DNA from 2 places in the Terribacillus sp. JSM ZJ617 genome. Region 1 is predicted to be linked to the other one. Evidence: predicted binding sites of a transcription regulator. Region 1 holds the regulator's gene; the other holds the start of a gene.
What was found. The regulator LexA, encoded in region 1, represses DNA repair genes until DNA is damaged. The targets are predictions, from matches to a motif close to CGAACATATGTTCG.
Positions count from the first base shown of each region.

Region 2: ACH6C1_RS08380 (WYL domain-containing protein) is a predicted target of LexA. The motif match lies at 3,200-3,213, and genes of this name have one in related genera.

Region 1 covers NZ_JBISEQ010000002.1:290,642-296,065, forward strand. Annotated here, with positions in the region: gene ACH6C1_RS07705 (TetR/AcrR family transcriptional regulator) at 1-434, opposite strand, end outside; gene ACH6C1_RS07710 (SDR family oxidoreductase) at 578-1,336, shown strand; gene ACH6C1_RS07715 (DUF2188 domain-containing protein) at 1,436-1,657, opposite strand; gene ACH6C1_RS07720 (hypothetical protein) at 1,838-2,218, shown strand; gene lexA (transcriptional repressor LexA) at 2,508-3,137, opposite strand; gene ACH6C1_RS07730 (YneB family resolvase-like protein) at 3,422-4,081, shown strand; gene ACH6C1_RS07735 (DUF896 domain-containing protein) at 4,124-4,348, shown strand; gene tkt (transketolase) at 4,475-5,424, shown strand, end outside.
Region 2 covers NZ_JBISEQ010000002.1:438,239-443,662, forward strand. Annotated here, with positions in the region: gene ACH6C1_RS08365 (AAA family ATPase) at 1-902, opposite strand, end outside; gene ACH6C1_RS08370 (exonuclease SbcCD subunit D) at 904-2,055, opposite strand; gene ACH6C1_RS08375 (YqcI/YcgG family protein) at 2,127-2,864, opposite strand; gene ACH6C1_RS08380 (WYL domain-containing protein) at 2,938-3,156, opposite strand; gene ACH6C1_RS08385 (YolD-like family protein) at 3,270-3,602, shown strand; gene ACH6C1_RS08390 (L-cystine transporter) at 3,648-5,048, opposite strand; gene ACH6C1_RS08395 (LTA synthase family protein) at 5,235-5,424, opposite strand, start outside.

The DNA of each region.
Region 1 (5,424 bases):
AAATAATCTTTTTCCTCGAGGTAAGCTGTATGTTTATCCTCGAAAAGGATTGAGCGTATTTCATCGAACAGCATGTAATAATACTCGGTAGATACTTCTTTTGATAAGATTATTTTATAAAACTCTTCATATTTTTTGACGTGATGGAAGATACGGACAGTTTTTGGGTCCAGTTTTTCTCTATCAATATATTCTTTATAGCGATATGGTTCATTATAGGATTTTCGTAGATCTATCATAATCTCTTCAAAAAGTTCCTTGAATACATCTCCAATTTCTTGATAATGAAAATAAAATGTCCCGCGATTAATATTGGCTTGTTTACAGAGTTCAGTTATTTTTATCTGAGTTAAAGGCTTCTTTTTTAGTAGGTTCGTTAATGACAAGTGTATATTCTGTTTTGTTTTTAAAACACGCAAATCATTTTTATTCAAAGAAGAATCCCCTTTTATTGAACACTTTTTTAAAATTTGTACCATATTGTACAATCTGATTAATTCTGCTGATTGAACACAGTTACAAATATATAATATTATTTTATCGAACAAATGTACAATAACTAAGGGGGACTTGTATTATGAGATTAAAAGATAAAGTAGCAATCGTAACAGGTGCGGCTTCAGGAATGGGGAAAGCAATAGCAGAACTTTACGCAAAAGAAGGGGCACAAGTAGTTGTATCTGACTTTAACTTTGAAGGGGCGCAAGCAGTTGCAGAGGCTATAAAGGAGAAGGGCGGCGCGGCAATTGCTAACCGTACAAACGTCGCAGAGTCAGCGGATTTGGAGCGGTTATTTGCAGAAACGAAAGAAGCATTTGGTAAATTAGATATTTTGGTTAACAATGCGGGTATTATGGACGGGATGGAACCGGTAGGAGAGATTACGGATGAGAAGTGGGATCGCGTCTTTGCTGTGAACACCACTGGTGTCATGAGGGCAATGCGTATTGCTACAAATATCTTCTTGGAACAAGGTCATGGTGTAATCGTCAATAATATATCAGCAGGCGGTTTGCGAGGAGCGCGTGCAGGAGCAGCATATACAGCTTCCAAGCATGCAGTAACTGGATTGACGAAAAATACGGCATATATGTACGCACACTCTGGTATCCGGTGTAATGGTATAGCCCCGGGTGGGGTCGAGACAAACATAAGTGCATCTATGACGAGTATCTCGGAATTTGGAGCCGGGCGTCAAATGACTGGTAATGAAACAATGCCGCGTGTAGGGAAACCAGCTGAAATCGCTCAACTTGCTCTTTTCTTAGGTTCTGATGAGTCAAGCTTCGTCAATGGGCAGGTCATAGCAGCAGACGCAGGATGGACTGCATACTAATAGAAAGCAGAAGATGTATAACAAAACCTGAAACTATTTCAGGTTTTGTTATTTATTTTAAGATTTTAAATGCCCTTTGCGTTCTATCCATGACTAAATTCAGCCCCTTGGCGGGAATGGATCATTTCCATAAGAATCACGTTCCCGAATTCTTCCGTCTCGTCCGTGAATGAAGTGTTCGCCTTCAGTCCGCTTAGCTAGTTCTTTCCCATAATCCATTGCTTCTTTCTGCTTGACAAAACGGCCTGAAGCACGCTTTGCCCCTTCTTTCTTAACTTGCCAACTGCCATTCCCGTCTGGGTTAGTGTGATAGTTTGACATTATTCCACCTCCAATAATTGGCTCATAAGGTCTATACCACATAATTGCTATATTAATGCAAGTTAGTATGGTTCAAGCAGTTCTCTAAGTTGTCACTTATTTGTGAAATAATGTACAAACTTTTCAGGAGATTGAAAAACGATATGTGGAATAATAGAACCATAACAAGGAGGAGATCAAATGCCAAAACTACGTGTTACGTTATTTCATGAAATATTGGAACAGTTAGAAGCAGACCAACTCCAAGGAACGAAAGCAAGAGAATACCGATGCGCTGTAGGAACATGCATACCATACGATGTCGTACATCACGCAGAAGTGCTGCTGCAGGAAGGGTTCATTTTAGGTGTTGTAACAAACTCTAAGGACTATAGAGATGTTTTTATTGACGATATCTTAGTAAAAGGACATGAGCTGTTAGCTTTGATGGGTAACCGGCGAATTCTGGATGGTGCCAAGCAGCTACTTGGGGAGACATACGAAAAAGTGACACCAGGTATCCTTCTCGAAGCATTGAAACTGGCAATAATGAAAAGCACAAAAGAGGAGCTTGCCGTATAGGCAAGCTCCTTATTCATACAATGTGTGTTTAGCGTTCTTTAAGATAATAATCATCCATACTATGTTGTTCTCTGCGGTAGCTTCTGGTATATCCACATTTACACGAATCAGTGACACTATCAATCTTATGACGGCCTCGCAACTTGCAGACAAGCTTGTAAAACAGCTTCACGATACCACCCGCTTTCTAACTTTTGGTAATAGAATAATCTAATATACCCAAAAAGTATGTCGAAAGCAGGCAGAAACTGTGTAAATTCTATGAAAAAAAAACCGGCCGAAGCCGATTTTATTGGATGGAGCGATATAAGCCTATTACTTTCCCTAAAATGCTGACATTATCCAAAATGATAGGATCCATCGTACTGTTTTCCGGTTGCAGTCGTATCTGATTTTCTTCTTTGAAGAAACGTTTCACAGTAGCTTCATTGTCCTCGGTCATCGCCACAACAATTTCTCCGTTCTGAGCCGTTTGCTGCTGTTTGACGATTACCATGTCTCCGTCAAGAATACCAGCTTCAATCATACTTTCCCCAACAATGACCAGAACGAATATATTATCATCCGGACCTACTAAATGGCTAGGAACAGGTACATATTCTTCTATATTCTCCACTGCAGTAATTGGAATACCAGCTGTTACCTTTCCGATAACGGGAGCATAGTTTGCCTCACCGCGGGGAATATCTGTCTGATCATCACTATCCAATGATAATACCTCGATGGCACGCGGCTTTGTCGGGTCACGGCGGATAAGACCTTTCTTCTCTAAACGGGAAAGGTGGCCGTGAACGGTAGAGCTTGATGCCAAGCCGACTGCTTCGCCGATTTCCCTGACGGATGGCGGGTACCCTTTATCGAGTACCTGCTCCTTTATGTATGCTAGAATCGCTTCCTGTCTTTTCGATAGTTTTATCATGTATCGAACACCCCGTGCATATATTTTTATTACATAGAGTATACCATGATAGATTGCAATATACAAACATCCGTTCGAAAAAAAGCCTTGACTAGAACCTATGTTCGTATATAATGGAATTAACAAAGAGAACGCACGTTCTTAAAACACGGAGGGGTCTACCATGTTCAAAAAACTAGCGAAATCAGATCTATTCTATTATGTGCTTTTCGGCTTCACGCTTTTCTTCTTATACTTTACACTTATAATGAGCGTCTAATTAGTCGAACTGAGAGGGTACATCAATGAAAGCAGTCATCTATTGCAGAGTAAGTACAGAAAAGGACGAGCAGGCAAGCTCGATTGAGCGCCAGCGCGAGGAGCTCATCAGTCTTGCTGCGTCCTCCGACATAGAGGTCATCGATATCATCGAAGAAAAGCAGAGCGGTTATGACATCGAACGGCCGGGGATTTTTCGCATGCTGGATTTGTTCACAGCGCGTGAAGCAGACTGTCTCCTCATTCAGGATGAGACAAGGTTGGGGCGAGGCAATACAAAGATTGCTTTGTTCCATCATCTTCAAAAGCTGGAGGTCAAGGTTTATACACTTAGCCAGCATGGCGAATTCCAGCTTTCGGAATCGGATGGTATGGTGCTCCAAATCGTTGGTATAGTCGAGGAGTATCAGCGGAAGATCCATAATATGAAGATCAAGCGGGGTATGAGAAGGGCAATCGAGGCAGGATATAATCCAAGCAAGAATCTGAGCAATCAGCAGGCTGCACCGGGCAGAGAGCGGATTGATTTTCCGATTCAAGAAGTGATCAGGCTGCGAAATAACAAGCTTACTTTCCAGGAAATCAGCTCTGTTCTGCGAGGTATGGGCTTTCATGTATCAAAGGCGACCGTACATAGAAGGTACCAGGAATATCTTTCGCTTGAATCGGAAGACGCTAGCGGGTAACATAGTGTGTATCAACTTTAATGCTTAAAGGAGCATATACACATGTTAAGTAAAGACAAATTAGCACGCCTCAATGCGTTAGCAAATAAAGCAAAGGCAGAAGGACTCAGCCTTAGCGAACAGAAAGAGCAAAAGGAACTAAGACAGGAATATCTGGGAAATGTACGTTCTTCATTCAAAAACCAGTTCAAGTCGATGACAGTTATGGATCGTGAAGGCAATGACGTAACACCAGAAAAAGTAAAAAAATTACGTGAAGAGGAATAAGAAGGGATGGCTGACTCTATGTACAGCCTTTCCCTTCTTTTTCTATATATAAATCCTTGTTTATCGGAAGATTTTTGTATAGGATGAACAAGAGTACATAATTTGCTAGATGAAAGGGATGTTTACATGGTTCAGACTACAGAATTGCTTTCCATTAATACAATTCGTACGTTATCAATCGATGCAATCGAAGCAGCGAATTCCGGCCACCCAGGTATGCCGATGGGTGCAGCGCCGATGGCTTATACGCTTTTCACCGATTTCATGGCTCACAATCCGAAGAATTCCCATTGGTTCAACCGGGACCGTTTCGTATTGTCTGCTGGACATGGTTCCATGTTATTGTATTCCCTCTTGCATTTGTCTGGATACAAAGTATCCATTGATGATTTGAAATCCTTCCGCCAGTACGGATCACGTACACCAGGACATCCGGAAGTCCATCATACAGATGGTGTCGAAGCAACTACTGGTCCGCTTGGACAAGGTATCGCGATGGCTACTGGTATGGCGATGGCAGAGGCGCATCTTGCAGCGAAGTATAATAAAGAGGGCTTCCCTGTTGTAGATCACTACACATATGCAATTTGTGGTGATGGTGACTTAATGGAAGGTATTTCGCATGAAACAGCTTCACTTGCAGGCCACCTTGGCTTGGACAAGCTGATCGTGCTATATGATTCCAATGATATTTCTCTCGATGGTGATCTTCACCACAGCTTCTCTGAAAACGTAGAGGATCGCTTCAAAGCTTATGGCTGGCAAGTTATCCGCGTCGAAGAAGGCAGAAATGTAGATGCGATTCGTGAGGCAATCAAACAAGCAAAAGCGAATACAACACAGCCAACTTTGATCGAAGTGAAAACAGTTATTGGATATGGTTCTCCGAACAAATCAGCAAAAAGCGCTTCCCATGGTTCACCGCTAGGTGTTGATGAAGTGAAGCTTACGAAGGAATATTACAAGTGGGAGCATGAAGAATTCCACGTTCCGGAAGAGGTTTATGGTGATTTCGAAGAGAAAGTCATCAAAAAAGGCGCAGAAGCAGAAAAGGCTTGGAATGAGTTATTTGCTAA
Region 2 (5,424 bases), 150 kb from region 1:
TGTTTGATCTCCGGCAGCTTGTGATCGAGTCGTTCTTTTTGGACAAGTGCTTGCTCCAGCTGTTTGAACGTATCAAGGAGCTGCTTTGCTTCGTAATATTGCTGCTGCCGTTCCTGCCAGATATTTTTATGCTTTTCAAGCTCCTGCTCTCCCTGTGTGACAGCAGCTTTTATAGCATCAAGTTCTATCTGCAGCTTCTTCATCGTATCTGGTACACTGTCTGTCTCAGCGGGCTCCTGTGTACGCCACTCGATTTTGCTGATTTGCTGCTGTTCTTTCCATTCTGTCTGCTGCAAACTTTCCTTGAGCTGTTTGGCTTCGTCCTTCAGAGCCTCCGTCATGCGTTCATAGAAGTATGTGCGGAAGATGCGCTGTAGAATTTCTTCCCTTTCTTTACTGTTCTCAGAGATGAGCTTTCGGAATTCTCCTTGCGGAATCATAATCATTTTACGGAATTGTTCATAATCGAGACCGATCTTCTCTTCGATTGCCTCGTTCACTTCCTTGATTCTGGAGCTGATCAGCACCTGCTCTCCATCTTTCCACTCATAAAACTCCGCTCTTGCCGGATCATCTGTAAAGCCGTCACCGCGCTCTTTCTTTTTCTGCTGTTTCGGGTAACGGATAACCTCATACTCCGTACCGCGAAGTGCGAAACGGTAGCGTACCTCCGTCGTTTCACCCGGTGCTGCGAAGTGGCTGCGAAGGGAATCTTGATCACGATCACTTCCGCTGGCACGTCCATACAAGCTGTAACATATTGCATCGAAGATTGTCGTCTTTCCTGCACCAGTCGGACCTGTGATCAAGAAGATGGATTCTGACCCAAGCTCCCGGAAATCTATCGTCTGCGGTTTGTGGTAAGGACCGAAAGCGGTCATATTCAATGTAATGGCACGCATATCAGCTTCTCCTCTCTTGCTCAACCAGACGTTGGATGATTGCTTCCATATGAGTCTGACGGTGTTCCGGTATTTCTTCACCTTTCATTTCCTCATAAAAGGCAGCAAATAGCTGCATATGCGACATACGCTGCTTTTCCTTGATTTGTTTGATGTCGGACATGGAGCTTACGCCTGCTTTTGCCTTGCGCTCCAATCGAAGGATATTTGGATAAAGTTTGCGCAGTTTCCCCATAGGGTCCAGCAGCTGCCCATCATCCAAGAGGCGTATATGCAGATAATCGTCCGGGTTTCCTGCCGTTCCTTCCATCAGTTCATCAAAGTATCCTTCTACAATACGCATGTCCCGCTCAGGTGTGAGATCGATCTTTTCAAAAGATTGGAATCCGTCAGCATCAAGCTCCACCATTGTCACTGATTTCTTATGGTTTGCCTCTGAAAACGAATATTTAAGCGGTGATCCGCTGTAGCGTATATGATCACTGCCGATCCGCTGCGCCTGATGCAAATGCCCAAATGCTGCATACGTGAATGGTTGGAAAAGAGCTGCATCCACATACGGACTCCCGCCGATCATCGAAAGCCGTTCCTCAGAGTCGGATTCCATACCGCCTGCAAGGAAAGCATGTCCAACAAAAACGTGCCGTTCCGTCATGTCATACGTATCAGTAATATAGGAAATGATCTTTTCCATCGCACGTTGATGGGTTGTGATAGTTTCATCTCCGAAGAATGCACGTACGTCAGCAGGCTCTGTATAGGGAATTAGATGAAAATGCACGGGACCATGTGCATCTTCCAGTGTGACCGGAGTCATTCCAGGCCGCAGCTTCGTTTCGATGTACAACTTACTTGCCTTGAACAGCTGACTGCCGAAATCGAGACGATCCGGGCTGTCATGGTTTCCACTGATGGACAATACTGGTATTTCCTTATCTCCGATCAACCAATTCCATGTGTTATTCAGCAATTCCACTGCATCGCGGGGCGGAATGGCCCGATCATATAAATCGCCTGCTACAATGACTGCATCAGGCTGTTCTCTATCGATTATCGTTTTGATCTGCTCCAGGATGAGAGCTTGATCTTCTGTCATATGTACGCTGTTGACGATCTTGCCAAGATGCCAATCAGCGGTATGCAATAGTTTCATACGAATTCCTCCTGCTATTATTCTAGCACGATTTAGAAAAGGGTGGTATGGGAAGAACCGGCAGGAAACTGCTAGTCTTGCTTTCTTCTATGAAAAGGGCATTTGGAAGGCGAGGTATTGTCATCATGGAGGAAGTACTGCTTCCATTCAAGATTATCCTCATTGCCGTATGCATTCAAATCAGGATGAATATCGCTAGAATCGTAATCGAGGATCCTTTCCCGGATTTTCTGTTTGATGGCAGCTGCAGCTTTCGGTTTTGATTCGAATGTCTCCAGCGCCCACCTTGGCGTAATGGCCAGCATCATACACGGAAAATGCCGGCTTTTCTTACTGGAATGTGCTGGAGTGGCACAAAACATGAAATATTGCTCCCCTCCGAAACAATATTCCCATAATACATCTTCCGGGTCTTTGGGAATATGAACTGGCCAGCTCTGTGAATCATAAGCGGCCGTCTTGCTGAGCAGGTCCCAAAAAATTTCAAAATAAGCAGGCACATCGAGGTGAAGCTCCTGCTGCTTTGTTGTATCAAAGAAAATAATCAGGGAAGTATAAGAACCTAATTTCTTTGCTTGCCGTCCGTATGCGCACAGAAAATCTGCCAGCTGTTCAGCTGCAGTTGCTGTCGTCGGGTCAGCGGCAAAGCCATAACGGAATTGACCAGTCCTATGACCGACTGTGGCTGGTATGCAGGGGAAATGGGAATGCTGGTCGGATAATTTATCATGAAAAGTGAAAAGTGCTTCTTGCTGCCAAGAAGTCTTGGGGTGATTGTCAGCATCATAGCTGTCAAACATGATCGTCATCACTGGTTCTCCTTTTCCTGGCTTAATCCCTAGTACTTTATTCAGGATGGAGATAGCAGGTGACTGACAGGAATTATGAAGACATCCGCCATAATTTACGCTGTGGCTGGATAGCTAGTATTCGATCCATCCGGAAGGTACGCAGCTGCTTACGCAAATAACAATACCCTGTTAGGGAGGACTCATTGATTCGCTCGATTTTTACTTGACGCTTCGTTAAGGAGCCATCCTTCGCCATATAAATCATTGTGACCTGCTGCTCTACGAATTTTGCCAATGCAATTCTATCCATTACGACCCCTGCCTTCTGTATAAGTTCATACACATATTATATACGAACTTATGTTCTGTGTCACTTGAAAAAGAACACATGTTCGACTATACTGTTTGCAGGAGGAATGACGTATGGTGAATGATCGCGGGAAAATCAAATGGACATCCCTGATGCTACCCGAGCATGTAGAGATGCTGCAGCAAATGGGACGGGAAATTGAAAAAAAAATGCCCCCAATCATAGATGAACAGCAGTTGGAAGAACTGGAACAGAAGATGCGCTCTATCCAGGTTGGCAAAACAAAAGTCAGTATGATGTACAGAAAAGGGCGCGATGCAGAACATGCATCAGGCGTCGTTACAGGACTGAAGCAGTCTGGGCAATATTTGCTTCTGGACACAAAGGATAGCTTGTACCCTCTCCGCATTCCATTCGACCATATTATAGATATTACGCTTCATTAAAAAAAGCCGCTCTCGGTTGAGGCGGCTTTTTTCATAGTGGTCAGCTTAACGTGCCATGCTTTCCGCTGGTGTTTCATCAGAAGCATATGTTTTTGTGTCCAATTCGCCAAGTGTCCGGCTGGTTACGAGACCTGATACCATTGATCCGCTGACATTGAGTGCCGTACGGCCCATGTCAATTAACGGCTCAATTGAAATTAGTACGCCGGCTAAAGCCACTGGCAAATTCATCGTAGAAAGAACGATCAAAGAGGCAAATGTTGCTCCTCCGCCTACTCCAGCTACACCGAATGAACTGATCATAACAACTATTATCAAGGTTGCAATGAACGACGGTGATAAAGGATTGATACCTTGAGATGGAGCGATCATAACCGCGAGCATAGCTGGATATATTCCAGCACATCCATTTTGTCCGATTGTGATCCCAAATGAGGCCGAGAAGTTGGCAATAGATTCTGGTACACCTAATTTATTTCGCTGTGCTTCCACGTTCAGCGGAAGAGTGCCGGCACTCGTACGGGAAGTGAAGGCAAAAGCCAACACTGGAAAGACCTTTTTTAGATACTGCTTTGGACTTAGTCCTAGTACAGCCAGCACAATAAGATGAACAACGAACATGGCAATCAGCGCCACATAAGAAGCAATAACAAATTTACCCAATGTAGCGATTGCGTTAAAATCACTGCCTGCTACCGTCTTTGCCATCAAAGCAAGTATGCCATATGGCGTTAGACGCAATACCAGTGTGACAATACGCATGACAAGACTATGCAGAGCTTCAATCATCTTTTTGAAGAAAGCTGCATGCTCAGGAGTCTTTCTCTTAATCCCAAGGTAAGCTACTCCTACAAATGCCGCAAAAATAACGACTGCAATCGTGGAAGTTGGTCTTGCTCCTGTCAAATCCAAGAACGGATTAGCAGGCAGGAATTCCAATATCTTCTGCGGAACAGTCGTGCTTTCGACTTCCGTCAGACTTGTTTCCAAATCTTCACCACGTGTTATTTCTGCATCGCCAGCTGTTACATCAATCGCTTTCAGGTCAAAACCTGCAGCAGCTGCAATTCCGATTGCTGCAGCAATTGCTGTTGTCACCATAAGTGTGCCGATGACAAGTCCGCTTATTTTCCCAAGATTAGAAGACTTCTCCAGTCTCGTAAAAGCAGCTACAATCGAGATGAAAACAAGCGGCATGACGATCATCTGTAAAAGCTTCACATAACCGCTTCCCACCAAACCAAACCAATCATTCGTCATGACGATGGTTTCAGAGGCTGGGTCATAAACTAACTGCAGTACCACTCCATACACAATACCGAGACCCAACCCGGTCAGTACCCGTTTGGAAAAGGAAACATGCTTCTTTTGCATGTAAAAGAGTACGCCGATTAAGGCAATAAGAATAATAATGTTCACAAAAGTGAATAAGTCCACACAAATCATCCTCCTTATTAAAATATATAATTCCAATCAACTAAGTATGAATTGACCTTATACACAATAACATGATGGAAAGATTATGTAAATATGAATCTGTGTTACTAAAATGGCAGTAACGTATTGGATGCTGTAACACATATATGAATTCACTCAACAAAAATCCGGTTCCCCAACCGGAACCGGATTTTATCAATTGGCGAAACGAAGAAGATCACCATTCAGGATAGCATCTGAATAATATAAATCTTGATTCCGTTTCTCGAAGTATGGAGAGCATTTGTCCATTTCTGTTTGTTCTGCAGATGCTTTGTCATAGCAAAGCTGTTTTGTGTAAATAACTTTTTCGGAAACAAAATCACCATCTCGGAACACAACGAAC